One region of the Hydrogenophaga sp. GW823-FHT04C09 genome, then DNA from elsewhere that is predicted to be linked to it. Evidence: predicted binding sites of a transcription regulator. Region 1 holds the regulator's gene; the other holds the start of a gene.
What was found. Region 1 encodes FNR, which switches genes on or off when oxygen is low (the NO sensors DNR and NnrR bind a similar motif). Its sites were predicted from a motif close to TTGATNNNNATCAA; they were not measured.

Region 1 (13,277 bases):
AAGATGTCTTGTATGTCCATGCTCAGTCGGGCGTTACCCTGTTTGACACGTTGCTTGAAAAGAGTTTCTCCAAGAGACTCGCGGACTTCTTGCCGAGTCGCGTGTTGCCGGTTTCCACTCGCCCACCGCGAGACCTATCCGTCCTGCTGAACAGTGAGCTCGCTGAAGTAGATAGGTTGCTATCCACAGGACGCCGGCAGGGGGCGCAGGCGGCGGCAAAGCTGCGCACAATCTTGGCGTTTGCTTCGGGAGCCATGCAAGAAGATGGTAGTCGCGTCTCTGAATCCGAGATTGATGCAGTCATTGCGAAGCGCAGAAAGAAGCAAGACTGGAAGGTCATCCTTCCTGAGATTGCAGCACTAACCCTCAGCACGGACGGGACAGGAATTCCCATCTCGATGAGGATTGCCAAGGATGCATCCATTCCTTTCAAAATCGCGAAGCCTGGCGAGGAAGTAGAAGGGACCGTGCTCAAGCAGGAAATTGATCCGTGGACAGTGTTCAATCTTGGAAGAGATGAACTCGCCAAGAAGCTCGGTCTAAGTGCACCTCGGACGCATGCGCTGATCTTTGAACTCGATCTTCAGAACGCGCCTGATTGCTACCGTGAACTTCGCCGCAAGAGTCAAACATTCAAGGGTTACTCTCAGAAGGCACTGCACCGCTTGCGCGACGCACTTGAATCGGTTGATATGGACGATGTTTGGGCACGTCACAAATCGAAGCTCACTGGAAGACGTTAGCGACCGCCTCCGTTCAGCTATTGGTGCGCAATCTCCATAGAGGCAGCGGACCGTAGAGATCTGGCGGCTCCATGCGGTGTTGATCTCCGAAGCTATCGCTACGTCTTCCAACCGATCACATCACGCTGCCCAAAGTGCTAGCGTTGGCTGATGACGGACATAGCAATCCAGCTTCCAGCGCCAACAAAAAAGCCACCCCGAAGGGTGGCCCTGTCTCCTCAACCCCTGATGGGGTGAGTTCAGTGGAACTGCTCTTCCTCGGTAGACCCCGTCAGCGCCTTCACGCTCGAAGAACCGCCCTGGATCACCGTGGTCACGTCGTCGAAGTAACCCGCGCCCACTTCCTGTTGGTGCGACACGAAGGTGTAGCCCTTGTCGCGTGCGGCGAATTCGGGTTCTTGAACCATTTCCGTGTAGTGCTTCATGCCTTCGCCGCGGGCATAGGCGTGGGCGAACTGGAAGGTGTTGAACCAGTTGATGTGGATGCCGGCCAGCGTGATGAACTGGTACTTGTAGCCCAGCGCGGCCAGGTCTTCCTGGAACGAGGCGATCTGCTTGTCGTTGAGGTTCTTCTTCCAGTTGAACGAGGGCGAGCAGTTGTACGACAGCAGCTTGCCCGGGCAGGCGGCTTGCACGGCTTGCGCGAATTCGCGGGCGAAGCCGATGTCGGGCACGCCGGTTTCGCACCACACGAGGTCGGCGTACGGGGCGTAGGCCACGCCACGGCTGATGGCTTGCTCCAGGCCGTTCTTGACGCGGTAGAAGCCTTCTTGCGTGCGCTCACCGGTCAGGAAGGGCTTGTCGTTGGCGTCGTGGTCGCTGGTGATCAGGTTGGCGGCTTCGGCGTCGGTGCGGGCCAGCACGATGGTGGAGACACCCATCACGTCGGCGGCGAAGCGCGCGGCGATCAGCTTCTCGCAAGCCTCTTGCGTGGGCACGAGCACCTTGCCACCCATGTGGCCGCATTTCTTCACGGCGGCCAGCTGGTCTTCGAAGTGCACGCCAGCGGCACCGGCGGCGATCATGTTCTTCATGAGTTCGAAGGCGTTGAGCACGCCGCCGAAGCCGGCTTCCGCATCGGCCACGATGGGCAGGAAGTAGTCGATGAATTCAGCGCTGCCCGGCTCGATGCCACGGCCCCACTGGATTTCGTCGGCGCGCTTGAAGGTGTTGTTGATGCGGCGAACCATGGTGGGCACCGAGTCGTAGGCGTAGAGCGACTGGTCGGGGTACATGGTTTCCGAGGTGTTGCCGTCGGCGGCGACTTGCCAGCCCGAGAGGTACACGGCTTCCAGGCCGGCCTTGGCCTGTTGCATGGCCTGGCCGGCGGAGATGGCGCCGAAGGCGTTGACGTAGCCCTTCTTGGCGCCGCCGTTGACCTTGTCCCACAGTTTCTCGGCACCGCGCTTGGCCAGCGTGTGCTCCACCTGCATGCTGCCGCGCAGGCGCACGACGTCGGCGGCGCTGTAGCCACGCTTCACACCTTTCCAGCGCGGGTTGGTCGCCCAGTCTTTTTCCAGGGCTTCGATCTGTTGGGCGCGGCTCAGTTGCTCGGTCAGGGATTGCGGCATTTGAATACTCCGTGAGGTTGATGGATCGGGGCGGCTGGCTTGCATGCAAACGCGGTGCCGTTGAGAAGACTTTAAGTCTTATAGAAGAGTTTTGGAAGCTCTTATGTCTTATATAAGAGAAAAAATTTCTTGTTGTTTTTCAACGTACTTTTCTTCAAATTTCTCAATGTAGAAATCCGTTTCTTGCATTGAGAAATTTTCTTGCGCCGCAACATTTTGTGTTTTCATATTGCAAAACAAACATCTCTCATCCCGGAATACCCTGAAACGCTTCAGGCATGATGCGACCCACTTTCGTGCACACCCGTCAAAAACCGTGACTTCCCCGAACCGTTGGTGGGCCTATGCGTGCCTGGCCTTGAGCATGTCGCTGGTGGGCAGCTATGTGGCCCTCTCCAAGCCCCTGGTGCTGGTGTTCCCTGTGTTCCTGCTGGCCTGGCTGCGCTTTGGCATCGGCGGCCTGGCGATGTGGAACTGGTTGAAGAAGCCGGCCGACGAACCGCCGATGTCGCCGCGCACGCGCGGCCTGCTGTTCCTCGAATCGTTCCTGGGCAACTTCCTGTTCTCCATCTGCATGCTGTTCGGCGTGAGCCTGACCACCGCCGTGGCCGCGGGCGTGGTGATGTCGTCGATCCCTGCGGTGGTGGCCTTGCTGAGCTGGCTGTTCCTGCGCGAGCGCATCGGCTGGCGCAGCGCGGCCGGCATTGCCTGCGCGGCGCTGGGCATCGGCCTGTTCTCATTGCAGAAGGTGGACGCCGGCGCGGTGGTGGCCGACACCAGCGGCCCGTTCGGCATCAGCAAGGCGCTGCTGGGCAACCTGCTGGTGTTCGCCGCCGTGGTGTGCGAGGCCTCTTACGTGGTGATCGGCAAGCACCTCACCGAGGGCCTGGGGCCCAAGCGCATTTCGGCCATCATCAACCTCTGGGGTTTCGCGCTGGTCACGCCGTTCGGCCTGTGGGCGGCGTGGACGTTCGACTTCTCCACCGTCGCCCTGCCCGTCTGGGGTCTGCTGGTGTTCTACGCGCTGGCCGCGAGCGTGTGGACGGTGTGGCTGTGGATGACCGGGCTCAAGACGGTGCCCGCTTCGCAGGCCGGTGTGTTCACCGTGATGCTGCCGATCAGCGCGGCGGCCATCGGCGTGTTGTTCATGGGCGAGCGGCTGTCGCTCTTGCAGGGCGTGGCGTTCGGCATCGCCCTGCTCGGCCTGGTGCTGGCCACCCTGCCCGGCCGCGCCGCGCCCAAGGCCTGAGCGTTTTTCAGAGGCACCAGAGGCCGGTGGGCTGGGTGATGCCCATCCACAGCGCCCAGCCCGAAGTGACGGCCAGGGCCAGCCCGGCCAGGCGGATGCCCCAACCACCCGAACGCGCGCCGCGCAGGCGCAGCAGCAGCCACGGCCCGGCGGTGAGCGAGACCGAGGTGCCGATGGAGAACAGGGCCATGATGGCCGCGCCTTCCAGCGCGTTGGCCGAGAGCGAAGCCACCAGCAGCGCCGAGTACAGCAGGCCACAGGGCATGAGCGCCCAGGCCACGCCCAGCACCATGGGCGCGCGCGGCCCCAGTTTCACCATGGCGGGCCGGGCGCGGCGCCACACCTGCTGCCCGAGGTTCTCGATCCAGGCCGGTTGGCGCGCGCGCCAGAGCAGCGCCGCGCCCAGGAGCAGCGCGGCCACATGGAACATGGTCCACACCGGCCGCAGCACCGCGGTGTTCGTGCCCAACCAGGCCAGGCCCTGCACCGAGCCGGCCGCGAAGGCGCCGAACAGCGCGTAACCCAGCATGCGGCTGGCCTGAAAACCCAGCAGGGCCTGCGTGCTGCGCGCACCGGCCGCGCGGCCGATGCCGGCGCAGGCCGCGCCGCACATGGCCACGCAGTGCGGGCCGCCCACCAGGCCCATGAAGAGCGCCGTGATCGCCATGGAGGTTTGCATGGTGGGCGCCCAGGCCGGCCTCAGATGATGCGCGAGAAGCGCGCGCGGTCAAGGTCGACCTGCAGGTTCTTGTCGAATACCATGGCGATGGCGCGCACCAGGAACCAACCGGCCTCGGTGACCTGGATGCCGGTCGGGCTCAGGCACACCAGGCCCTCGGCGGCCAGGCCTTCGAGCACCTCGAGTTCGCGCGCGAAGTGGCTCTTGAAGCTGATCAGGTGGCCGAGTTCGATCGACTCGAACTGCACCTCGCCCTGGCACATGAGCGCCATGATCACGGCGCGGCGCAAGAGGTCGTCGCGCGTGAGCGCGAGCCCGCGCACGATGGGCAGCCGGCCCTGGTCGAGCAGGTCGCGGTATTCCTCCAGCGTCTTGGCGTTCTGGCTGTACGTGGCACCGATGCGCCCGATGGCGGACACGCCGAGCGCGATCAGGTCGCAGTCGGGCTGCGTGCTGTAGCCCTGGAAGTTGCGGTGCAGGCGCCCCTGGCGCTTGGCGACCGCGAGCGCGTCGTTGGGCAGCGCGAAGTGGTCCATGCCCACGTAGACATAGCCGGCGTCGATCAGCGCATCGAGCGACATCGACAGCATGCCGAGCTTGTCGCCCGCGCTGGGCAGCTCGGCCGCCGAGATGCGCCGCTGCGGTTTGAAGCGCGACGGCAGGTGGGCGTAGGCGTAGAGCGCGATGCGGTCGGGCCGCAGTTCGTTCACCTGCGCCAGCGTGCGCGCGAAGGACGCGGGGGTCTGCAGCGGCAGGCCGTAGATCAGGTCCACGTTGACCGACTCGAAGCCGATGCGCCGCGCCGCGGCCACCAGCGCGAACACCTGCTCGGCGGGCTGCACGCGGTGCACGGCCTTCTGCACCGCGGGGTCGAAGTCCTGCACGCCGAAGCTCAGGCGGTTGAAGCCCAGGCGGGCCAGGGTCTTCAGGCGGTCCTCGGTCACGGTGCGCGGGTCCACCTCCACCGAGTACTCGCCGCCGGGCGCCAGCGTGAAGTGGCGCCGCAGCATGGCCATGAGTTCTTCGAGCTCGGCATCGGAGAGGAAGGTGGGTGTGCCGCCGCCCAGGTGCAGTTGCGACACGCTGTGGCCCTGGCCCAGGTGCGCCACCTGCAGCTCCACCTCGCGCGCCAGGTAGCGCAGGTACTCGGCCGCGCGCGAATGGTGTTTGGTGATGACCTTGTTGCAGGCGCAGTAGTAGCAGACCGATTCGCAGAACGGGATGTGCACGTACAGGGACAGCGGCAGGGCCATCGAGCCCGCGCGGCGCTGTTGCAGCGCCTGGATGTAGTCGTTTTCGGTGAACGCCTCCACGAACCGGTCGGCGGTGGGGTAAGAGGTGTAGCGCGGCCCCGGCACGTCAAAACGCTTCAGCAGCTCCTCGGAAATGGCGTGGCTCAAGATCGAATCTCCATCAAGGCCCTCACTGTGCGACAGAGTGTCTGGAATTCCCTTGATCCTGGTCAAAAGGTGGTGAACTGATCCGATGCCGGGGCGTGAAGTCGACACCGTGGGGGGTATGCTGTAACCTTTTGCGAATCCGGACTTTTCTAATGGACGCTCAAAGCATCAAAGTCGCCTGCTCGAGCTGCAACCTGCGCGAGCTGTGCTTGCCCATGGGCTTGAACCCCGACGAGATGGACAAGCTGGACAAGGTGATCTCCAAGCGCCGCCGCATCAAGCGCGGCACGGCGCTGTTCAGCGTGGGGGACAAGTTCACGTCGCTGTACGCCGTGCGCTCGGGCTTCTTCAAGACCTGCGTGACCACGGCGGACGGCCGCGATCAGGTGACCGGCTTCCAGATGACGGGCGAGATCATCGGCCTGGACGGCATCGTGAGCGACCACCACTCCTGCAACGCGGTGGCGCTGGAAGATGCCGAGGTCTGCGTGATGCCGTTCGACCAGGTCGAAGAGCTCTCGCGCGAATTCACCACCCTGCAGCACCACGTGCACAAGATCATGAGCCGCGAGATCGTGCGCGACCACGGTGTGATGCTGCTGCTGGGCAGCATGCGCGCCGAAGAGCGCCTGGCGGCCTTCCTGCTCAACCTGGTGCAGCGCCTGCATGCGCGCGGCTTCTCGCAGTCCGAGCTGGTGCTGCGCATGACGCGCGAAGAGATCGGCAGCTACCTCGGCATGAAGCTCGAGACGGTGAGCCGCACCTTCTCCAAGTTCGTGGAGGACGGCATCATCGATGTGAAGCAGCGCTACGTGCACATCAAGAACACCGACGGCCTGCGCCGCATCGTCAATCCTCAGACTTGCGGATGACGAGCAGCGCGGTCAGCGCGCTCGACACCGCCGTCACCCCCCAGAAGACGAAGAAGGCCACGGTGTAGACCGCCTGGCGCGACCAGTCCAGCGGCTGGCCGAACCAGTGCAGGTCGCCCGGGTCCACCATCGCGAAGACCAGCATCTCCAGCACCGCCGCGAGCAGGAAAGCCGGCCAGGCGATGCCCATCCAGTGGCGCGCCTGCACCTCAGCGCTCCGGTTGAGGCACCACCGGCGAAGCCGCGTGGTTGCGCGCCTGGTGCGCGGGCTGCAGCTTGATCAGCGCCTCGGCCTTGGCCTGCCCTTCCAGCGCCAGCGCGGCTTCGCGGTCGCGTTCGAACACGGCCTTGTCGAGCACCGGGTCGGCGTTGTGGACGGCGATGAAGGCGGTGATGAGGCTGGCCACCACCACCACCAGCGGGCCGCCCACCACCAGCCACATGTGTGGCACGCGCCACCAGGACACCGGCGGCACGGGGGCCGCCACGGCGGGAGAGCTGGATGGGTTCATGAGAGAGCTCCTTCGGGAAGATGGATCGGATCAACGCGGCACGAGGAAGGCCGCCTTTTCGGAGACGTGGATCGATTCGTCGCCGATGGCGCGGATGTCGAAATGGATGGGGTGCGAACCGGGGCTGGCGGCATCGGGCGGGATCTGCACCCGCACCGCCACCGCGCGCACCTCGGTGGAGAGCACCTCCACCTCGGCGCTGGAATCCAGTGCGATGCCGGGCAGGCCGGAGACACCGATGGCGTAGCGCTGCGGCGACTCGGTGGCGTTCATGATCTGCAGGCGGAACACGTTCTCGATGCGCCCCTGCTCCACCATGCGGGCCAGGGCGCCGCGGTCGCGGATCACGTCCACCTTGAGTGGCGTGCGCATGTAAAGGCTCAGTCCCACGGCCAGGGTGATGGCGCCGAGGATCGCGGTGTAGATCAGCACGCGCGGGCGCAAGGCGCGCCGCAGCATCTGCCGCGTGGTCCAGCCGTTGTCCAGGCCGTTCTCGGTGGAGAAGCGGATCAGCCCGCGCGGGTAGCCCACCTTGTCCATCACGTCGTCGCACACGTCGATGCAGGCCGCGCAGCCGATGCAGTCGGACTGCAGGCCGTTGCGGATGTCGATGCCGGTGGGGCACACCTGCACGCACAGCGTGCAGTCCACGCACGAGCCCAGCCCCAGTGCCTTGGGGTCGGCCTTCTTCGAGCGCGGGCCGCGCGGCTCGCCGCGCCGTGTGTCGTAGGTGACGATCATGGTGTCCCGGTCGAACATCGCGCTCTGGAAGCGCGCGTAGGGGCACATGTACTTGCAGACCTGCTCGCGCAGGAAGCCGGCGTTGCCGTAGGTGGCGAAGCCGTAGAAGAAGATCCAGAACAGCTGCCAGGGCCCGAGCGCGGCGGCCACCGAGAGCGCGCCCAGCTCTCGGATGGGCGTGAAGTAGCCGACGAAGGTGAAGCCGGTCCAGAGCGAGAAGGCGATCCACAGCGCGTGCTTGAGCGAGCGCTTGCCCAGCTTGCTGGCGGACAGGGCGGACTGGTCCAGCCGCAGGCGGGCCGAGCGGTCGCCCTCCACCTTCTTCTCGATCCACAGGAAGATTTCGGTGTAGACCGTCTGCGGGCAGGCGAAGCCGCACCACAGGCGGCCGGCCACAGCAGTGAACAGGAACAGCGCGAAGGCGCAGATGACCAGCAGGCCGGTGAGGTAGATGAAGTCCTGCGGATAGAGCACCAGCCCGAAGATGTAGAAGCGGCGCGCCTCCAGGTCGAACAGCACGGCCTGGCGCGCGTTCCACTCCAGCCAGGGCAGCCCGTAGAACACGAGCTGCGTGATCCAGACCATGACCCAGCGCCAGTTGGCGAACAGGCCCTGGACCGATCTCGGCTGGATCTTCTCGCGCGCGGCGTACAGGGACACCATCGTCTCGTCATCGACGGGGACGATGGGAATGGGGGCTCTGGGCTTGCTGGACGGACTGGTCACGTGGTGCAGATCGATCAGTTGCCGGCCGCTGCCGCCGCGCCGCCCTTGTTGGACAGGCCCCAGACGTAGGCGCTCAGCACATGGATCTGGTCCGCGTTGAGCTTGCCGGCCTGTGCCGGCATCTGGTTGTTGAAGCCCTTGGTGATGGCGCGCACCACGGCGTCTTCACCCCAGCCGTGCAGCCAGGTGTTGTCGCTGAGGTTGGGCGCGCCCATGGCGGTGTTGCCTTTGCCGTCCGCACCGTGGCAGGCGGCACAGGCCGCAAAGCCGGCGCGGCCCAGCGCGGCGCGCACCGAGTCGTGCGGGCTGCCCGAGAGGCTGAGCACGAAGTGGGCGACGTTGCGCACGTCGTCCGGCGTGCCGACGGCGGCGGCCATGGGCGGCATGACGCCGTTGCGGCCCTGGGTGATGGTGGCCTTGATCGCCTCGGGCTCACCGCCCCAGAGCCAGTCGCGGTCGGTCAGGTTGGGGAAGCTGCGCGCGCCGCGCGCGTCCGAGCCGTGGCACTGGGCGCAGTTGTTCATGAACAGGCGCTCGCCGATGGCCATGGCCGAGGCATCGCCCGCGAGCTGTTGCGGCGTCATGCCATTGAACTGCGCGTAGATCGGTGCGATGGCCTTCTCGACCTTGGCCACCTCGGCCTTGTGCTGGCCGTCGGACGACCAGCCCAGCAGGCCCTGGTACTTGCCGAAGGTCGGGTACAACAGGCCGTAGGCGATCGAGAACACGCAGGTGATGATGAAGAGGTAGACCCACCACTTGGGCAGGGGGTTGTTCATCTCGCGCAGGTCGCCGTCCCACACGTGGCCGGTGGTGTTGTCGGCCGTGGCCTTGACCTTGGTGGTGCCGCTGATCCAGAGCAGGACCAGGCACGCGATGATGCTGACCACGGTCAGCACGGCCACGTACCAGTTCCAGAATTCGCTGGTGAAGTCGCTCATGACGGTTCTTTCGTGCTGTCGGTGGTGGCTTCGTCCTGGAACGGCAGCATCGCTGCCTCGTCGAAGCGGGACTGGTTGCGCCGGGCCCAGGCCCAGGCCACGATGCCCAGGAAGGTCATCAGGCTGATCACGGTGACGGCGCTGCGCAGGTCATTGATGTCCATGTGATGTTCTCCTTGGCACTCACTTGATGGCGGTGCCCAACACCTGCAGGTAGGCGATGAGGGCTTCCATCTCGGTCTTGCCCTTCACGTCGGCCTGGGATGCGGCGATCTCTTCGTCGGTGTAGGGCGCGCCCAGGGTGCGCAGCACTTCCATGCGCTTGGGCAGGCCGGCCTCGTTCACGGTCTTCTTCTCCAGCCAGGGGTAAGCCGGCATGTTGGACTCGGGCACGAGGTCACGCGGGTTGTTCAGGTGGATGCGGTGCCATTCGTCGCTGTAGCGCCCGCCCACGCGCGCCAGGTCGGGGCCGGTGCGCTTGCTGCCCCACTGGAAGGGCCGGTCGTAGACGAATTCGCCGGCCACCGAGTAGTGGCCGTAGCGCAGCGTCTCGGCCTGGAAGGGGCGGATCATCTGCGAGTGGCAGTTGTAGCAACCCTCGCGCACATACACGTCGCGCCCGGCGATCTGCAGCGCGCTGTAGGGCTTGAGACCCTCCACCGGCTGGGTGGTGGACTTCTGGAAGAACAGCGGAACGATCTCGACCAGACCACCGACCGCGATCACCAGCACGATGAGCACGATCATCAGGAAGTTGTTGGTCTCGATCCGCTCGTGGGTGAAACCCTGGGGCTTGTTGTTGTCGGCCATGTTTGTGGCTCCTCAGGCGTGGGCGGGGTTGAGAGCGGGTATGCGGACGTCTTCCACGCGGCCGTTGCGCGCGGTCATCACCGTGTTCCACAGCATCACGCCCATGCCGGCCAGGTAGAGCACGCCACCGAGCAGGCGGATGACGTAGAACGGGAAGGTGGCCTTGACCGATTCGACGAAGGTGTAGGTCAGGCTGCCGTCGGGGTTGACGGCGCGCCACATCAGGCCCTGCATCACACCGGCGATCCACATCGCGGCGATGTAGAGCACGATGCCCAGGGTGGCGATCCAGAAGTGCAGCTCGATGGCGGGCACCGAGTACATCTTCTTCTGGCCGTACAGGCGCGGAATCAGGTAGTACATGGAACCCATGGTCACCAGGCCCACCCAGCCGAGCGCGCCGGAGTGCACGTGGCCCACGGTCCAGTCGGTGTAGTGCGAGAGCGCGTTGACCGTCTTGATCGACATCATCGGCCCCTCGAAGGTCGACATGCCGTAGAACGAGAGCGAGACGATCAGGAAGCGCAGGATGGGGTCGTCGCGCAGTTTGTGCCAGGCGCCCGAGAGCGTCATGATGCCGTTGATCATGCCGCCCCAGCTCGGCGCGAGCAGGATGAGCGAGAACACCATGCCCACCGATTGCGTCCAGTCCGGCAGCGCGGTGTAGTGCAGGTGGTGCGGGCCGGCCCACATGTAGGTGAAGATCAGCGCCCAGAAGTGCACGATGGACAGGCGGTACGAGTACACCGGGCGCTCGGCCTGCTTCGGAATGAAGTAATACATCATCCCGAGGAAGCCGGCGGTGAGGAAGAAGCCCACGGCGTTGTGGCCGTACCACCACTGCACCATCGCGTCCTGCACGCCGGCGTAGGCCGAGTAGCTCTTGAAGAGGTCCACCGGCAGCGCGGCGCTGTTGACGATGTGCAGCACCGCCACGGCCAGGATGAAGGCGCCGAAGAACCAGTTGGCCACGTAGATGTGGCGCACCTTGCGCAGGCCGATGGTGCCGAAGAACACGATGGCGTAGGCCACCCACACGAGGGTGATGAGCACGTCGATCGGCCACTCCAGTTCGGCGTATTCCTTGCCCGAGGTCATGCCCATGGGCAGCGAGACCACGGCCAGCAGGATCACGGCCTGCCAGCCCCAGAAGGTGAAGGCGGCGAGCTGCTCGCCGAACAGCCGCACCTGGCAGGTGCGCTGCACCACGTAGTAGCTGGCGGCGAACAGGCCGCAACCGCCGAAGGCGAAGATCACCGCGTTGGTGTGCAGCGGCCGCAGGCGGCCGTAGGACAGCCACTCGACGCCCAGGTTGAGCGCTGGCCAGGTCAGCTGCGCGGCGATGATCACGCCCACCAGCATCCCCACCACGCCCCAGACCACCGTCATGATGGCGAACTGCCGAACGACTTTGTCGTTGTAGACCGCCGACTGGCTGGTCCTGTTGGTCACGGACATACACATACTCCTTGCCAATGTCACTGCCGACAGTGTGCGCAGGGAGTTCCTGTTTGGCCTTGACCTAGGTCAAGCGCGCCCTCAATCGCCCTTGAGGATGCGCTCGCCTTCGCGTTCGATGTTGTCGAACTGCCCCGCCTGGAGCGCCCACCAGAACACGCCGATGATGCCGAACACGAGCAGCACGGACAGCGGGATCAGCAGGTAGAGGATGTCCATCGAATGCCTTCAGTGCCGCGCCAGGCGCAGGGCGTTGCCGATCACCAGCAGCGAACTCGCCGCCATGCCCAGGCCGGCCAGCCAGGGCGGCATGTAGCCGGCCAGCGCGAGCGGCACGCTGACCACGTTGTAGGCCGCGGCCCAGGCCAGGTTCTGCCGCACGGTGCGCAGCGTGGCGCGCGCCTGCGTGAGGGTGTTGACCACGTCCATGACCTGGCCCCCCTGCACGATGAAGTCCGACTGCGACTGCGCCAGCGGTGCCGCGTGGCCGAGCGCGAAGGAGGTGTCGGCGCGCGCGAGCACGGGCCCGTCGTTGAGACCGTCGCCCACCATCGCCACCTTCAGGCCGCGCGCCTGCAGCGCCGCGATCTCGGCCAGCTTCTGCTCGGGCGAGGCGCCCGCGATCACGTGGTCCACGCCCACCACCTGGGCCACCTGCCGCGCGGCGGTCTCGCGGTCGCCCGACAGCAGCCAGGTGCGCACACCGAGCGCGCGCAGCGCGGCCACGGCGGCCACCGCGTCGTCGCGCAAACTTTCCTGCAGAACAAAGTTCGCGATCCAGCCGCGGGCGTCGCTCAGGTGAACGGCAGGCAGGTGCTCACCGGCCACCGATGGCGGGAGGCCGCAGTACCCGGCCGAGCCCAGGCGCACCCAGCTTCCGTCGGGCCGCAAGGCCTGCATGCCCTGCCCTGCCCGCTCGGTATGCCCTGCCAGTGGAGCCAGGTCGGGCTGGCGCGCCATGGCCTCGCGCGCGATCATCCGGGACACGGGGTGCAGCGAGCCTTCGGCGAGGGCGCCCGCCAGCGCCCACGCGTCCGAGAGGCTTGCACCTTCCCGGAGGGTGACCTTCTGCAGCGCCAGGCGGTCGTGCGTGAGCGTGCCGGTCTTGTCGAACACCACGGCGTCGATGCCCGCCAGCGCCTCGAAGGCCTGCAGCCGGCGCACCAGCACGCCGCGCCGCGCCAGCGCGCCGGCCGAGGCCAGCATGGCCGTCGGCGTGGCCAGCGACAGCGCGCAGGGGCAGGTGACGATGAGCACGGCCACCGCCACCGCGAGGGCCTGCGTGTGGTCGATCTGCCACCAGTAGAAGCCGGCCACGGTGGCCGCGAGCAGCACGAAGACGAGGAAAGGCGCCGCGACGCGGTCGGCCAGCACGGCCAGGCGGGGCTTCTCGGTCGAGGCCCGCTCCATCAGCTGGACGATCTGCGCGAAGCGCGTGTCGGCGCCGAGGCGGTCGATGCGCACCCGCACCGGGCCGCCGAGGTTGAAGCTGCCGGCCACCACGCCCTGCCCTGCCTGGAGCGACACCGGGTGCGACTCGCCGGTCAGCAGGGCCTCGTCCACCATGGCCAGGCC
Region 2 (14,906 bases), on a different contig from region 1:
CCGTATGCTTGTCCCACAACACCCATAACGGAGACATGTGATGAGCAGCACCACCGAAGGCGGGCGCGCCGCGTCCACGCCCGATCCGCACGCGCACCACCGCTTCTGGCCCACGCGCCTGCCGCACCGCATCACCACGCCCGCCACCTCGCTCTGGTGCAACCTGGACGTGAGCGCGCAGCGTTACCCGGACAAGCCCGCGCTGGTGTTCTTCGATCACGTGCTCAGCTACCGCGAGCTGCGCGCGCAGGTGGAGCGCCTGGCGGCGCACCTGCGGCAGCAGGGTGTGCAGGACGGCGACCGCGTGATCCTGTTCATGCAGAACTGCCCGCAGTGGGTGGTGGCGCACTTCGCCATCCTGCGCGCCAACGCGGTGGTGGTGCCGGTCAACCCCATGAATCGGGCCGAGGAGCTCAAGCACTACCTGATCGATCCCGACGCGCGCGTGGCCATCGCCGCGGCCGACCTGGCCGGTGAACTGCTCAAGGCCAACAGCGAGGTGCGCGAGGGCGACCGCCTGCGCCACCTCGTGGTCTCGCACTACAGCGACGCCATCGGCCCGGCCGCCGAGATCCCACCGGCCTGGGCCGACTGGCTGGGCACGCGCCACCCCACACCCTCGCTGCCCGGCGGCACGGTGAGCGACTGGGCCGAGGCGCTGGCCTGCGGCGGCAGCGCGCCCGCGCACAACCGGGGCCCGGACGACCTCGCCGTGCTGCCCTACACCAGTGGCACCACCGGCCTGCCCAAGGGCTGCATGCACCCGCACCGCACCCTCATGCACAACGCGGTGGGCGTGGGCCTGTGGACCAACAGCACGTCGGAGAACGTGGGCCTGCTGGTGGTGCCCATGTTCCACATCACCGGCATGGTGGCCGGCATGCACGCGGGCGTGTACAACGGCGCGACCATGGTGGTGATGCCGCGCTGGGACCGCGAGCTCGCCGGCCGGCTCATCTCGCGCTGGCGCTGCACCCACTGGACCAACATCCCCACCATGGTGATCGACCTGCTGGCCAGCCCGAACTTCGACCAGTACGACCTCTCCAGCCTGGTGCTGGTGGGCGGCGGCGGCGCGGCCATGCCGCAGGCCGTGGCGCAGCGCCTGCTCGACCAGTTCGGCCTGCGCTACTCGGAAGGTTATGGCCTGACCGAGACCGCCGCGCCCTCGCACAACAACCCGCCCGACCACCCCAAGCAGCAATGCCTGGGCATTCCTTTCCTGGGCACCGACGCGCGCGTGGTCGACCCGATCACGCTGCAGGAAATGCCGCAGGGCGAAGCGGGCGAGATCATCATCCACGGCCCCGAGGTGTTCGACGGTTACTGGAAACGCCCCGAGGCCACCGAGGCCGCCTTCATCACCTTCGAAGGCAAGCGCTTCTTCCGCTCGGGCGACCTCGGCCGGGTGGACGAGGACGGTTACTACTTCATCACCGACCGGCTCAAACGCATGATCAACGCCAGCGGCTTCAAGGTCTGGCCGGCCGAGGTCGAGGCGCTGATGTTCCGGCACCCGGCGATCGCCGAGGCCTGCGTGATCGCGACCCAGGACGCCTACCGGGGCGAGAGCGTCAAGGCGGTGGTGGTGCTGCGCGAAGCCGCGCGCGGACAGACCAGCGAGCAGGCCATCCTGGACTGGTGCCGCGAGAACATGGCGGCCTACAAGTGCCCGCGCACGGTGGAGTTCGTCACCGCGCTGCCCAAGAGCGGCAGCGGCAAGGTGATGTGGCGCCTGCTGCAGGAGCAGGAGGCCGCGAAGGCACCGCCCAGCACCGCCTGAGGTTCAGCCCGACAGCTCCGGGTGTTTCGAGAACAGCTCGGCGACCCATTCCACGAAGGCCCGCACCTTGGCGCTGAGGTGGCGGTTCGGCGGGTACACCACGTAGAGCGGAATGGTGTGGGTCGACCAGTCGGCGAGCACCCGCACCAGCTCGCCGCGCTCGATCAGCGGCACGGCGGTGAAGGCCCCCATCTGCGCCACGCCCAGGCCCGCGAGCACCGCCGCGGTCATGGCGTTGCTCTCGTTGACGGACAGCCGGGTCGGGCCCGTGATCTCCACCGTCTGGCCGTCCTTCTCGAACTCGTTGATGAAGGGGCGGCCGTTGCGCGGGGAGAAGTAGTTCAGCATCGTGTGCTCGCTGCCCAGCTGGTCCGGGTGCGTGGGCGTGCCGTGCGCCTGGAGGTAAGCCGGCGAGGCCACGGTCATCAGCGCCATGTTGGCCACGCGCCGGGCCACGAGCGACTGGTCCAGCAGTTCGCCGCCGCGGATCACGCAGTCCACGTTGTCGGCGATGAGGTCCACCGCGCGGTCGGAGACACCCAGGTCGAGCTGGATGTCGGGGTAGCGGCGGTAGAAGTCGGCGAGCGCGGGAATGATGATGTGCTGCGCCACCGAGGTCCCCACGTCCACGCGCAGGCGCCCGCTGGGGCTGGCCTGGGCGTTGGTCATGCTGGCCTCGATGTCGTCGAGGTCGTTGAGCACGCGGGCCGTGCGCTCGTAGTACGCCGCGCCATCGGGCGTGACGGTCACGCGCCGGGTGGTGCGGTTGAGCAGCTTGACCTTCAGCCGCGACTCCAGGTGCTGCACCATCTTCGTCACCGTGCCCTTGGGCAGGTCCAGCGACTCGGCCGCCTTGGTGAAGGTGCCGGCCTCCACCACCCGCGCAAATACCCTGATCGATTGGATCTGATCCATGCCCTCTGTCCTTGATGTGCTTTGTGGCGGGATTGTTCATGCAATGGAAACAGACAACTGGCGGCAGGTGGCTTTATCCGCAGAAAGGGTGTGTCTATAGTTCAGGTCATGGTTTCAACTGCCTCATCCTCTGCCGCCGTGCCGCCCGCACGCACCTTGTCGGTGCCTGGCAAGCCCCCGCTGGCGCTGCGCGTCTGGGGCGCGAAGCCGCGCGGCGGCGTGGTGCCGCTGGTGCTGCACTTCCATGGTGGCGCCTTCATCTCGGGCGATCTGGACAGCGGCGCCTGCCTGGCCGAGCTGCTGGCGAGCTCGGGCGCGGTGGTGGCGTCATTGGCCTATCCGCTGGCGCCGGCGCACCGGTTTCCCGATGCGGTGGAGGCCGGCTACACCACGCTGGAATGGCTGTTCAAGCAGCGCACGCGCCTGGCGGGCACGGGCGCGCCGCTGTTCGTCGCGGGTGAGGAGGCCGGCGGCAACATCGCGGCGGCCGTGGCCATGATGGTGCGCGACCGCGCGCACCCGCCGCTGGCCGGCCAGATCCTCGTCGCGCCCATGCTGGACCCGTGCGGTGCCACGCCCTCGCTGCGCCAGACCATGGGCGAATCCACCGGCTGCAAGTGGATGGATGGCTGGCAGCAGTACCTGCGCGGCCCGATGGACGCGGAACACCCCTATGCCGTGCCCTGCCGCGCGCAACGGCTGGCCGGCCTGCCGCCCGCGCTGATCCTCACCGGTGGCGACGACCCGATGCGCGACGAGGCCCTGGCCTACGCCGATCGCCTGCGCGAGGCGGGCATCGCGGTGCACAGCGGCCTGCTGCCCCCCACCACCGGCTGGCCCGAGTCGCTGAGCGAACAGCCCGCCGGGGAATGTCCGTGCGCCATCGAGGTGCGTGGTCACGTCCGGGCCTTCTTCCAGGCCGCGACGCCCCCGCCGTCCTGACGGACCCGCACCCCCCTTTCCCATCCACCTGAAATGCCCACCCCGGTGATCCACCGGGGGCGGCCCCGTTCGCCCTCAAAAAGGAAAAAACATGTCCGACCTGTCCCAATTCAAGCGCCGCGTCTGGTGGCCCACCGCCGCCGCCCTGGCCGTCCTCATCGTCGCGGGCGTCGTGCTCGTCCAGGAAGCGAGCCCGGCCCGGGCCAGCGCACCGGTGGGCGCACCCCCGCCCATGCCGGTCTCCGTGGCCACCGTGGCCGAGAGCGACGTGGCCGCCTGGCAGGAGTTCTCCGGCCGCCTCGAGGCGGTCGAGCGGGTGGACATCCGCTCCCGTGTGGTCGGTGTGGTGCAGGCCACGCATTTCCGCGAAGGCGCGCTGGTGGCCAAGGGCGACCTGCTGGTGTCCATCGACCCCGCGCCCTACGAAGCCGAGTTCGCGCGCGCCGAGGCCCAGGTCATCGCCGCGCAGGCCCGCGTGACCCACGCCAGCAACGAACACGCCCGCTCGCGCCGCCTGTGGGACGACAAGGCGATCGCCCAGCGCGAGCTGGACGATCGCGAGAACGTGCTGCGCGAAGCCGAGGCCAACCTCAAGGCCGCGCAGGCGCAGCTGCAGGCCGCGCGCCTGAGCCTGGGCTACACCCAGGTGCGCGCGCCGGTGGCCGGGCGCATCGGCAAGCTGGAGGTGACCGTGGGCAACCTGGTCGCCGCCGGCCCCGGCGCGCCGGTGCTCACCACCCTGGTCTCGGTCAGCCCGATCTACGCCAGCTTCGATGCCGATGAAAGAACCGTCTCCGGCGCGCTGCAGGGCCTGGCCGGCGGCGCGCGCCCGGCGGTCGAGCGCATCCCCGTGCAGATGGGCACCTCGGCCACCAGCGACACGCCTTACGCCGGCCAGCTGCAGCTGATCGACAACCAGGTCGACCCGCGCAGCGGCACGGTGCGCGTGCGCGCCGTGTTCGACAACAAGGACGGCCGCCTGATGCCCGGGCAGTTCGCGCGCATCCGCATGGGCCAACCGCAGACCGCGCGCACCCTGCTGGTGAGCGAGCGCGCCGTCGGCACCGACCAGGACAAGAAATACGTGCTGGTGGTGGGCGAGGGCGACAAGACCGAGTACCGCGAGGTCACGCTGGGCGCGCCGGTCGACGGCCTGCGCACCGTGCTCAGCGGCCTCAAACCCGGTGAGCGCATCGTCGTCAACGGCCTGCAGCGCGTGCGCCCGGGCGACGTGGTGCAGCCGCAAGCCGTGCCCATGAACAACGCCCGCGCCGGCACGCCCGAGCGCGCGGTGGCGGTGGCCAGGTCCTGAGCCCCGCGCGTGAAAAGAACACCATGAACCTCTCGAAATTCTTCATCGATCGGCCGATCTTCGCGGGCGTGCTCTCGCTGCTGATCCTGATCGCCGGCCTGGTCGCGCTGCGCGGCCTGCCGATCTCCGAGTACCCCGAGGTGGCCCCGCCTTCGGTGGTGGTGCGCGCCCAGTACCCGGGCGCCAACCCCAAGGTGATCGCCGAAACCGTGGCCACGCCGCTGGAGGAATCCATCAACGGCGTGGAGGGCATGCTCTACATGGGCAGCCAGGCCACGACCGACGGCGTGATGACGCTGACCGTGACCTTCAAGCTCGGCACCGACCCCGACAAGGCCCAGCAGCTGGTGCAGAACCGCGTGTCTCAGGCCGAGCCGCGCCTGCCCGAGGAAGTGCGCCGACTGGGCGTGACCACGGTCAAGAGCTCGCCCGACATCACGATGGTGGTGCACCTGGTCTCGCCCAACGACCGCTACGACATCAACTACCTGCGCAACTACGCGGTGCTCAACGTGAAGGACCGGCTCGCGCGCATCCAGGGCGTGGGCCAGGTGCAGATCTTCGGCGGTGGCGACTACTCCATGCGCGTCTGGCTGGACCCGCAGAAGGTCGCGCAGCGCGGCCTCTCGGCCAGCGACGTGGTGAGCGCGATCCGTGGCCAGAACGTGCAGGCCGCCGCCGGCGTGGTCGGCGCCTCGCCGGGCCTGCCCGGTGTGGACATGCAGCTCTCCATCAACGCGCAGGGCCGCCTGCAGACCGAAGAGGAGTTCGGCGACATCATCGTCAAGACCGGTGGCGACGGCGCCGTGACCCGGCTGCGCGACATCGCGCGGCTGGAGATGGGCGCGGCCGACTACTCGCTGCGCTCGCTGCTCAACAACCAGCCCGCCGTCGGCATGGGCGTGTTCCAGGCGCCGGGTTCCAACGCGCTGGACATCTCGGCCGAGGTGCGCGCCACCATGGCCGAGCTGCAGAAGAACATGCCCGAGGGCGTGGAGTTCCGCATCGCCTACGACCCCACGCAGTTCGTGCGCGCCTCGATCCAGTCGGTGATCACGACCCTGCTCGAAGCCATCGCGCTGGTGGTGCTGGTGGTGATCCTGTTCCTGCAGACCTGGCGCGCCTCCATCATCCCGCTGCTGGCGGTGCCGGTGTCGGTGGTGGGCACCTTCGCGGTGCTGCACCTGCTCGGCTTCTCGATCAACGCGCTCTCGCTGTTCGGGCTGGTGCTGGCGATCGGCATCGTGGTCGACGACGCGATCGTGGTGGTGGAGAACGTGGAGCGCAACATCGAGGCCGGCCTGTCGCCGCGCGACGCGACCTACCGCGCGATGAAGGAGGTCTCCGGACCCATCATCGCGATCGCGCTGGTGCTGGTGGCGGTGTTCGTGCCGCTGGCCTTCATCAGCGGCCTCACCGGCCAGTTCTACAAGCAGTTCGCGGTGACCATCGCGATCTCCACCGTGATCTCGGCCATCAACTCGCTCACGCTCTCGCCCGCGCTCGCGGCCCTGCTGCTGCGCGGCCACGACGCGCCGAAGGACGCGCTCACGCGCGGCATGGACCGGATCTTCGGCGGCCTGTTCCGTGGCTTCAACCGCTTCTTCCACCGCGGCGCCGAGGCCTACAGCGGCGGCGTGCGGCGCGTGATCTCGCGCAAGGCGCTGATGATGGTGATCTACCTCGCGCTCGTGGGCGTGACCTTCGGCCTGTTCAAGGCCGTGCCCAGCGGCTTCGTGCCGGCGCAGGACAAGCAGTACCTGATCGGCTTCGCGCAGCTGCCCGACGGCGCCACGCTGGACCGCACGGAAGACGTGATCCACCGCATGGGCGAGATCACCAAGCAGAACCCGAACGTGGAAGACGCGATCGCCTTCCCCGGCCTGTCCATCAACGGCTTCACCAACAGCTCGAACTCCGGCATCGTGTTCGCCACGCTCAAGCCCTTCGCCGAGCGCCGGCGCGCCGACCAGAGCGGCGGCGCCGTCGCGGGCCAGCTCAACCAGGCCTATGGCGAGATCCAGGACGCCTTCATCGTGATGTTCCCGCCGCCCCCGGTGGCGGGCCTGGGCACCACGGGGGGCTTCAAGCTGCAGCTGGAAGACAAGGCCTCGCTCGGCTACGAAGCGATGGACGCGGCGGTGAAGGCTTTCATGGCCAAGGCCTACCAGACGCCCGAACTCGCCGGCATGTTCACGAGCTGGCAGGTCAACGTGCCGCAGCTCTACGCCGACATCGACCGCACCAAGGCGCGCCAGCTCGGCGTGCCGGTGACGGACATCTTCGACACCATGCAGATCTACCTCGGCAGCCTGTACGTGAACGACTTCAACCAGTTCGGCCGCACCTACAGCGTGCGCGCCCAGGCCGACGCGCCCTACCGCGCGCGCGCCGAAGACGTGGGCCTGCTCAAGGTGCGCTCGACCTCGGGCGAGATGGTGCCGCTGTCGGCGCTGATGAAGGTGAACTCCAGCTTCGGCCCCGAGCGCGCCATGCGCTACAACGGCTACCTCTCGGCCGACATCAACGGCGGGCCCGCGCCCGGCTTCTCGTCCGGCCAGGCGCAGGACGCGATCGAGCGCATCGCCGCCGAGACGCTGCCGCAGGGCATCGGCTTCGAGTGGACCGAGCTCACCTACCAGGAGATCCTGGCCGGCAACTCCGCGCTGTGGGTGTTCCCGCTGGCCATCCTGCTGGTGTTCCTGGTGCTCGCCGCGCAGTACGAAAGCCTCACGCTGCCGCTGTCCATCATCCTGATCGTGCCCATGGGCCTGCTCGCGGCCATGACCGGCGTGTGGCTGGACGGCGGCGACAACAACGTGTTCACCCAGATCGGGCTGATCGTGCTGGTGGGGCTGTCGGCGAAGAACGCGATCCTGATCGTGGAATTCGCGCGCGAGCTGGAGTTCGCCGGGCGCTCGCCGGTGCAGGCCGCCATCGAAGCCAGCCGCCTGCGGCTGCGCCCCATCCTCATGACCTCGCTGGCCTTCGTGATGGGTGTGCTGCCGCTCGTGCTCGCCACTGGCGCGGGCGCCGAGATGCGCTCGGCCATGGGCGTGGCCGTGTTCGCCGGGATGATCGGCGTGACCGCCTTCGGCCTGTTCCTCACGCCGGTGTTCTACGTGCTGCTGCGCCGCCTGGCCGGCAACCGCGCGCTCAAGCTGCACGGCACCGTGCCGCACCTGGAGGGTTTCGCCTCCGGCGGTGGCGGCAGCGCCCGCGCCGTGCCCGCCGCTCCCCTGACCCATTGAAGACCCGGAAGGTGAACCCTGTGAAACATTTTCATCGCCTGCTGACGCTGACCGCCGCGCTCGTGCTGGCCGGTTGCGCCACCGCGCTGCCGCCCTTGCCGGCGTCGGTGCCCACGCCGCCGCAGTTCAAGGAACAGCCGCGCCAGAACGAACACTGGACCATCGCCCAACCCGCCGAAGCGCAGGCCCGGGGCACCTGGTGGAAGGCGTTCAACGACCCGGTGCTCGACGACCTGGCCGAACGCGCCGCCGCCGGCAACACCAGCATCCACGAAGCCGCGGCCCGCCTGGCCCAGGCGCGCTCGCTGGTGCGCGGCGCGCAGGCCGATCGCCTGCCGCAGATCGGTGTGGGCGCCGACGCCTCGCGCGGCGCCGGTGCCAACACCGCCAACGGCACCACGCCGGCCACGCTGCTGCAGGCCGGCGTCAACCTTTCCTACGAGCTCGACCTGTTCGGGCGCCTGGCGGGGGCGCGCGACGCGGCCGCGCTGGACGCGCAATCGCGCGAAGCCCTGCTGCAGAGCACGCGCCTGCTGGTGCAGGCCGAGGTGGCCCAGACCTACCTGGCGCTGCGCGCGGTGGACACCGAGCGCACCCTGGTGCAGGACACCGCCGCCGCCTATGCGGACACGCTGCGCCTCACGCAGCGCCGCTTCGAGGCCGGCGACGTGGCCGAGCTGGACGTGATCCGCATCCAGACCGAGCTGGCCGCCACCGAGGCCGAGGGGTTCGCGCTCGGCCGCAGCCGCGCCGAACTCGAACACGCGCTGGCCGTGCTGGTGGGCGAGCCGGCCTCCGGCTTCGCGCTGGCGCCCGCCGACGGTGCCCGGGTGCTGCCCGTGATCCCGGCCGGCGTGCCCGGCACCGTGCTCACCCGCCGGCCCGACGTGGCCGCCGCGCAGGCCGCGCTGCTGGCCGCCCAGGCCCGCGTGGGCGTGGCGCAGGCGGCGTGGTTCCCCAGCGTGTCGCTCACGGCGGCCGCGGGTTATGCCTCGCCCGACCTCGGCGACCTGTTCAAGTGGTCGGCGCGCGCCTGGGGCGTGGGCGCGCTGCTGTCGATGCCGCTGTTCGACGGCGGCCGGCGCGAGGCCGGTGTGCAGGGCGCGCAGGCGCAGCTCGACGCCGCCGCCGCGAGCTACCGCGGCCAGGTGCTCACGGCCTTCCGCGAGGTCGAAGACCAGCTCTCCGCCCTGCGCTGGCTGCAGGACCAGTCCCTGGCCCAGGGCCGCGCGGTCAGCGCCGCGCAGCGCGCCAGCGCGATCTCGGAAACGCGCTACCGCAACGGCCTGGTGAGCCAGCTCGAATTGCTCGACGCGCGCCGCAACGAGCTGATCAACCGGCGGCAGGCCCAGCGCGTGGAGGCCGCCCAGCAGCAGGCCACGGTGCGGCTCATCCGCGCCATCGGCGGCGGCTGGGAGGCGGGCGCCCCCGCCCGGGGCGCCTGAGCGACCTCGGCGGCGGGCCGGGGCCGGCACAATAGGGCATGCCGTCCCCGTCCGAGACCCTCCGCCGCCTCTGGCAGCCGCACCGTGGCCTGTTCTGGCTCATGGTCGGCCTGCAGCTGCTGTCGTCCTGCATCGTGCTGTTCGTGCAGCTCACCGACCCGCCCGACGCGCTGCGCCTCGTGCTCGGTCTGATGGCGCTGACCGATTCGCTGCTGGCCTGGTGGCTCACGGTGCGCCTGTGGCGCGAGTCGGCCCCTGCCACCCCTTCCTAGGAGATGCCCGTGTTCGAAGCCCTGCTGATCACCCGACCCGAGTCGGGCTACCGCTGCGAACTCACGCAGCTCGACGAGGCGCAACTGCCCGCCAGCGGCGACGTGACGGTGCGCGTGGACTGCTCCACCATCAACTACAAGGACGGCCTGGCCATCACCGGAAAATCGCCCGTGGTGCGCAGCTTCCCCATGGTGCCCGGCATCGACTTCGCCGGCTCGGTGACGCAGAGCGACCACCCGAAATGGAAGGCCGGCGACCGCGTGCTGCTCAACGGCTTCGGCGTGGGTGAGACGCACTGGGGCGGGCTGTCGCAGATGGCGCGCGTCAAGGGCGACTGGCTGGTGGCCCTGCCCGACACGCTGAGCGAGCGCGACGCCATGTCGCTGGGCACGGCCGGCTACACCGCCATGCTGTGCGTGCAGGCGCTGCAGAAACACTGGGCCGACGCGGGCGTGGCCGCCGGCAGCGGCGAGGTGCTGGTGACCGGCGCGGGTGGTGGCGTGGGCAGCGTGGCGATCTCGCTGCTGGCCGGTCTGGGCCACACCGTGGTGGCCTCCACCGGCCGGCCGCAGGAAGCCGACTACCTGAAATCGCTGGGCGCGGCCAGCGTGATCGACCGCAACGACCTGAGCGCGCCGGGCAAACCGCTGCAGAAGGAGCGCTGGATCGGCGTGGTGGATTCGGTGGGCAGCCACACCCTGGCCAACGCCTGCGCCAGCACACGCTACGGCGGCGCGGTGGCGGCCTGCGGCCTGGCCCAGGGCATGGACCTGCCCGCGAGCGTGGCGCCGTTCATCCTGCGCGGCATCACGCTTTACGGCATCGACAGTGTGATGGCGCCCATGGCGAAACGCGAGGCCGCGTGGGACGCGCTCGCGAAGACGATCAACCGCGAACAGCTGGCGTCGATCACGACAGAGATCGCGCTGCCCGACGCGATCGCCGCCGGCAGCCAGATCCTGGCCGGCCAGGTGCGCGGGCGCCTGGTGGTGAAGCTCAAGGCCTGAGCTTCATCGCGGCGGCACCACCTGGCGGTAGGCGTGCCAGGTGGCGTGGCCCACCACCGGGCCGACGACGATCAGACCCAGGAACCAGGGCAGCATGGCCAGCAGCACCAGCAGCGTGATCAGCGCGCCCCACCAGGCCATCACGCCCGGGTTCTGCAGGCAGGCGCGGATGCTGGTGAGCGCGGCCGAGATCGCATCGACCTCGCGGTCCAGGATCATGGGGATCGAGACCGCGCTGGTGACGAAGATCAGGCCCGCGAACACACCGCCCACCAGGGTGTAGGTGATCAGGAACTCCAGGTTCTCGCGCGCCAGCAGCTGCGAGAGCAGGTTGGCGGTGTCGGGCAGGGTGCTGAAGCTGACCGCGAACACCACCAGCGAGGCGCGGCCCCACAGCATCTCCAGGATGAGCAGCACGCCCGCGAAGATCGCGATCGAGCCCTTGGTCTGCTCCCAGGCCAGCAGCGAGTCCGGCAGCGAGGGCTCGCGGCCTTCCTGCAGCGCGCGGCTCACGTGGTACAGGCCCAGGCACAGGAACGGCCCCAGCAGCAGGAAGCCGGCCGAGAGCGCCAGCACATAGGCCGGCGCGGCGCGGAACACCGCCATGAGCGCGTGCCCCATGAGGAAAAAACACAGGCCGTAGAACAGGCCGACGCGGCTGCGCAGGAAATCGCGCCAGCCCAGGCGCAGCCAGCGCAGCGGGTCGCCGGCGTTCAGCTCGGCCAGTCGCAGCTCGAACACCGACGGCGGTGGCGGTGGGGATTCTTCGGTCATGGCTTGTCTCCTCGGGAATGGCGCGCCACCTCGTGGGTGGGTGGCTGGTGCGCGGGAACGGTGGCGGGTCGGTGCAGCGGATCGGCTCAGCTGAGCGCGTGGCTTCGCAGGTGCAGCGCCAGCCCGGCGTCGAAGGCGTGCGTGTGCTTGGCGAACCACGAACCCAGTTCGCGCGCGATCTGGCGCACGGTCCCGAGCTGGCCGCCGCGGACCTGTCCCAGGCCCTCGCGCAGCAGGTTGAGCACCACGCGGTGCGCCAGCGCGTGCGCGTCCGCCTGGCCGTGGCCGGTCTCGCGCATCCAGCTGTCTTCCTGGCCGAAATGCGTGGCCACGTGCGACACCAGCTCGGCCCAGGCCTGCGGCAGCTCCGCGTCGCTGGCGGTCTGCGCGCGGGCCAGCCGCGCCATGAGTTCGCGGTTCATGTTGTCCAGCGGGTCGAAGTCCAGCCAGAGGGCTTCGGTCCATTGCGCGGTGCTTTCCATCGGGTGCTGCTCCTTGGGGCCCAAGCTTGGCAGCGGCGGCGCGCCGGCGCCTTGATCCAGCGCAAACGCGCGCCACGCCAAGGCCCGACAGGCCGTGGGCCTGCTGGCGCGCCGCTACACTGGGCGGCCATATGACCAGCGAATTCCAGCCCCCTTATGTGCCGCTGTCCGATGTGCACAGCGCCTTGAAAACCACCGGCTTCGCCTTGCTGAGCGCCGAGGCCGTGGGCGAGTGGCTCGCCGCGCGGCCGGTGGACCTGGCCGGGCTGCACACCGGCTGGAACCAGCTGCCGCCCGACGCCTACCTGAAGGACGGCGGGCGCTACCGCAGCCGCCGCCACAGCTGCTTCGTGGTGGACGACGACCGCGTGCGGCAGGTGCCGCACCGCGCGCACTGGCAGCCGCTGGAGTACAACGCCCTGCACGGCGGCATGCAGCGCTGGTTCGAACCCATGGAGCCCGCCACGGTGGCGCAGCCGGTGTGGAGCCGCCTGCTGGCCCGGCTGGGCGAGGCCGCCAGCGCGCTGCGCGGCGCGCAGCCCTGGAGCGTGGAGGCCCACGTGTTCCGCATCGACACCACCGACGGCATCGGCCGGCCCACGCCCGAAGGCGCGCACCGCGACGGTGTGGACCTGGTGGCCGTGTTCATGGTGGACCGCCACGCCATCAAGGGCGGCGAGAGCCGCGTGTTCGAAGCCAACGGCCCGAGCGGCCAGCGCTTCACGCTGCGCGAGCCGTGGTCGCTGCTGCTGCTCGACGACGCGCGCGTGATCCACGAGAGCACGCCGATCCAGCCGCTGGAAGGCGATGCCCTCGGCTGGCGCGATACGCTGGTCGTGACCTACCGCAGCGGGGCCTTCCAGGGCGACGCCTCAGCCTGACGGCGGCGGTTCGTAGGCGCGGATCGGCGGCAGCGGTCCGTCGAAACGCTCGACCTGAACCGTGCTGAGCTGGCCCGCGCAGCCCTGGGCCAGCGACGAGGTGCCGATGTCCCGGGTGAGCACATTGGGGTTGCCGTGCGCGCACATCGGCCGGCCCTGGGCATCCTGCACGGGGTCGTACCAGGCGCCGGTGGGCAGCTGAATCACGTCTTCGCGCATGTCGGCGCACAGGCGCGCGCTGGCCAGGCAGGCCCCGATCTCGTTGAAGAGGCGCACGGTGTCGCCCTCGCGGATGCCGCGCGCGGTGGCCGCGGCCGGGTGCAGGGTGCACACCTCGCGGCCCTGGCGCTTGGTGGACTGGCTGTGGGCGCCGAAGTCGAGCTGGCTGTGCAGCTTGGAATGCGGCTGGTTGGCCACCAGCCACAGCGGGTGGGCCGCATCGGGCGCGAAGCTCGGGGGCAGCCAGGCCGGGTGGCCGGGGCAGTCCACGTAACCGAAGCCGGCCACCACGGGTGAGCTGATCTGCACCTTGCCGCTGGGCGTGGCGAGCTTCGCGCCCTCGGGGTCGTGGCGGAAGGCGCGCAGGATGCCGCCATCGTCGTCCTTCTGCGGCAGCAGGAGCTCGCCGCGTTGCCAGAAGGTCTCGAAGTCCGGTGCCTCCTGGCCCATGGCTTCGAGCCCGGCGCGCGTGCGCTCGTAGAGGTGCACCAGCCATTGGCGCGTGTTCCGGCCTTCGCTGAAAGCCTGCAGGCCGCCCAGGCGCCCGGCCAGGTCGCAGAAGATGTCGTAGTCGTCGCGCGCCAGGCCATGGGGTTCGGCGATGCGGTGCATGGCGACCACCAGCGGGTCGGTGGGGGTCGCGCCGATGTCTTCGCGCTCCAGCGTCATGGTGCAAGGCAGCACGATGTCGGCGTGGCGCGCGGTTGCGGTCCAGGCGATCTCGTGCACGACGAAGGTGTCGAGCGTGCGGAAGGCGTCGGCCAGGCGCTTGAGGTCCTGGTGGTGGTGGAAGGGGTTGCCACCGGCCCAGTAGGCCAGGCGGATGTGCGGGTAGGTGCGGCGCTGGCCGTTGTAGTCGAAGGGCTGGCCCGGGTGCAGCAGCATGTCGCTGATGCGCGCCACCGGAATGAAGGCCTTCACGCCGTTGTCGCCCTGCGGCAGCGCGGCGGCGGGCACCGCGTTGTTGCGCTTGCCATAGTGCGCCAGCGTGCCCAGCGCGTAGTTGTAGCCCCCGCCGGGCAGGCCGAGCTGGCCCAGCGCGGCCGCGAGCACCGCCCCCATCCAGACCGGTTGTTCGCCGTGCTGCGAGCGCTGCAGCGAATGCGCCACCACCACGAGCACGCGCTGGCCAACCAGCGCGCGCGCCAGGTCGACCAGTTGCTGCTCGGGCAGGCCGCAGATCGGCGCGGCCCAGGCGCAGCTCTTGGGCACGCCGTCGCCGCGGCCCATCAGGTAGTCCTCGAAGGCTTCCCAGCCGTCGCAGTATCGATCGATGAAGGCGCGGTCGTGCGCGCCGTCGCTCACGATCTGGTGCACCAGGGCCAGCATCAGCGCGGTGTCGGTGCCGGGCACGGCGGGCAGCCAGTCGAACGCCGCCTCGTCGGGCAGGTCGCTCTTGAGCGGGCTGATGGAGACGAAGCGGCAACCGCGCGCGGCGGCCGCGCGCATGGACTCGCGCTCGATGTGCCGGCTGATGCCGCCCGAGGCCACGCGCGAATTTTTCAGCGCCATGCCACCGAAGGCCAGCACCACGTCGGTGTGTTCGACGATCTGCTCCCAGGTGACGTTGCGCCGCGCCACTTCCTCCATGGTGCCGATGACGTGCGGCAGCATCGGGCCCG

Region 2: a site for FNR is predicted at 12,236-12,249, ahead of AC1Q9M_RS12115 (bacteriohemerythrin). Genes of this name have one in related genera too.

Annotation. Positions count from the first base shown of each region.
Region 1 covers NZ_JBXAIO010000016.1:228-13,504, forward strand. Annotated here, with positions in the region: partial or broken gene AC1Q9M_RS25300 (DUF8610 domain-containing protein) at 1-743, shown strand, start outside; gene aceA (isocitrate lyase) at 983-2,314, opposite strand; gene AC1Q9M_RS25310 (DMT family transporter) at 2,631-3,563, shown strand; gene AC1Q9M_RS25315 (sulfite exporter TauE/SafE family protein) at 3,571-4,242, opposite strand; gene hemN (oxygen-independent coproporphyrinogen III oxidase) at 4,263-5,642, opposite strand; gene fnr (fumarate/nitrate reduction transcriptional regulator Fnr) at 5,795-6,514, shown strand; gene AC1Q9M_RS25330 (hypothetical protein) at 6,492-6,704, opposite strand; gene AC1Q9M_RS25335 (nitrogen fixation protein FixH) at 6,724-7,026, opposite strand; gene ccoG (cytochrome c oxidase accessory protein CcoG) at 7,057-8,430, opposite strand; gene ccoP (cytochrome-c oxidase, cbb3-type subunit III) at 8,508-9,434, opposite strand; gene AC1Q9M_RS25350 (cbb3-type cytochrome oxidase subunit 3) at 9,431-9,598, opposite strand; gene ccoO (cytochrome-c oxidase, cbb3-type subunit II) at 9,618-10,244, opposite strand; gene ccoN (cytochrome-c oxidase, cbb3-type subunit I) at 10,257-11,702, opposite strand; gene ccoS (cbb3-type cytochrome oxidase assembly protein CcoS) at 11,784-11,921, opposite strand; gene AC1Q9M_RS25370 (heavy metal translocating P-type ATPase) at 11,931-13,277, opposite strand, start outside.
Region 2 covers NZ_JBXAIO010000003.1:625,202-640,107, reverse strand. Annotated here, with positions in the region: gene AC1Q9M_RS12160 (long-chain fatty acid--CoA ligase) at 41-1,783, shown strand; gene AC1Q9M_RS12155 (LysR family transcriptional regulator) at 1,787-2,698, opposite strand; gene AC1Q9M_RS12150 (alpha/beta hydrolase) at 2,807-3,640, shown strand; gene AC1Q9M_RS12145 (efflux RND transporter periplasmic adaptor subunit) at 3,732-4,952, shown strand; gene AC1Q9M_RS12140 (efflux RND transporter permease subunit) at 4,976-8,203, shown strand; gene AC1Q9M_RS12135 (efflux transporter outer membrane subunit) at 8,224-9,648, shown strand; gene AC1Q9M_RS12130 (hypothetical protein) at 9,687-9,920, shown strand; gene acuI (acrylyl-CoA reductase (NADPH)) at 9,924-10,928, shown strand; gene AC1Q9M_RS12120 (DUF2189 domain-containing protein) at 10,932-11,702, opposite strand; gene AC1Q9M_RS12115 (bacteriohemerythrin) at 11,789-12,184, opposite strand; gene AC1Q9M_RS12110 (2OG-Fe dioxygenase family protein) at 12,316-13,065, shown strand; gene AC1Q9M_RS12105 (molybdopterin-dependent oxidoreductase) at 13,057-14,906, opposite strand, start outside.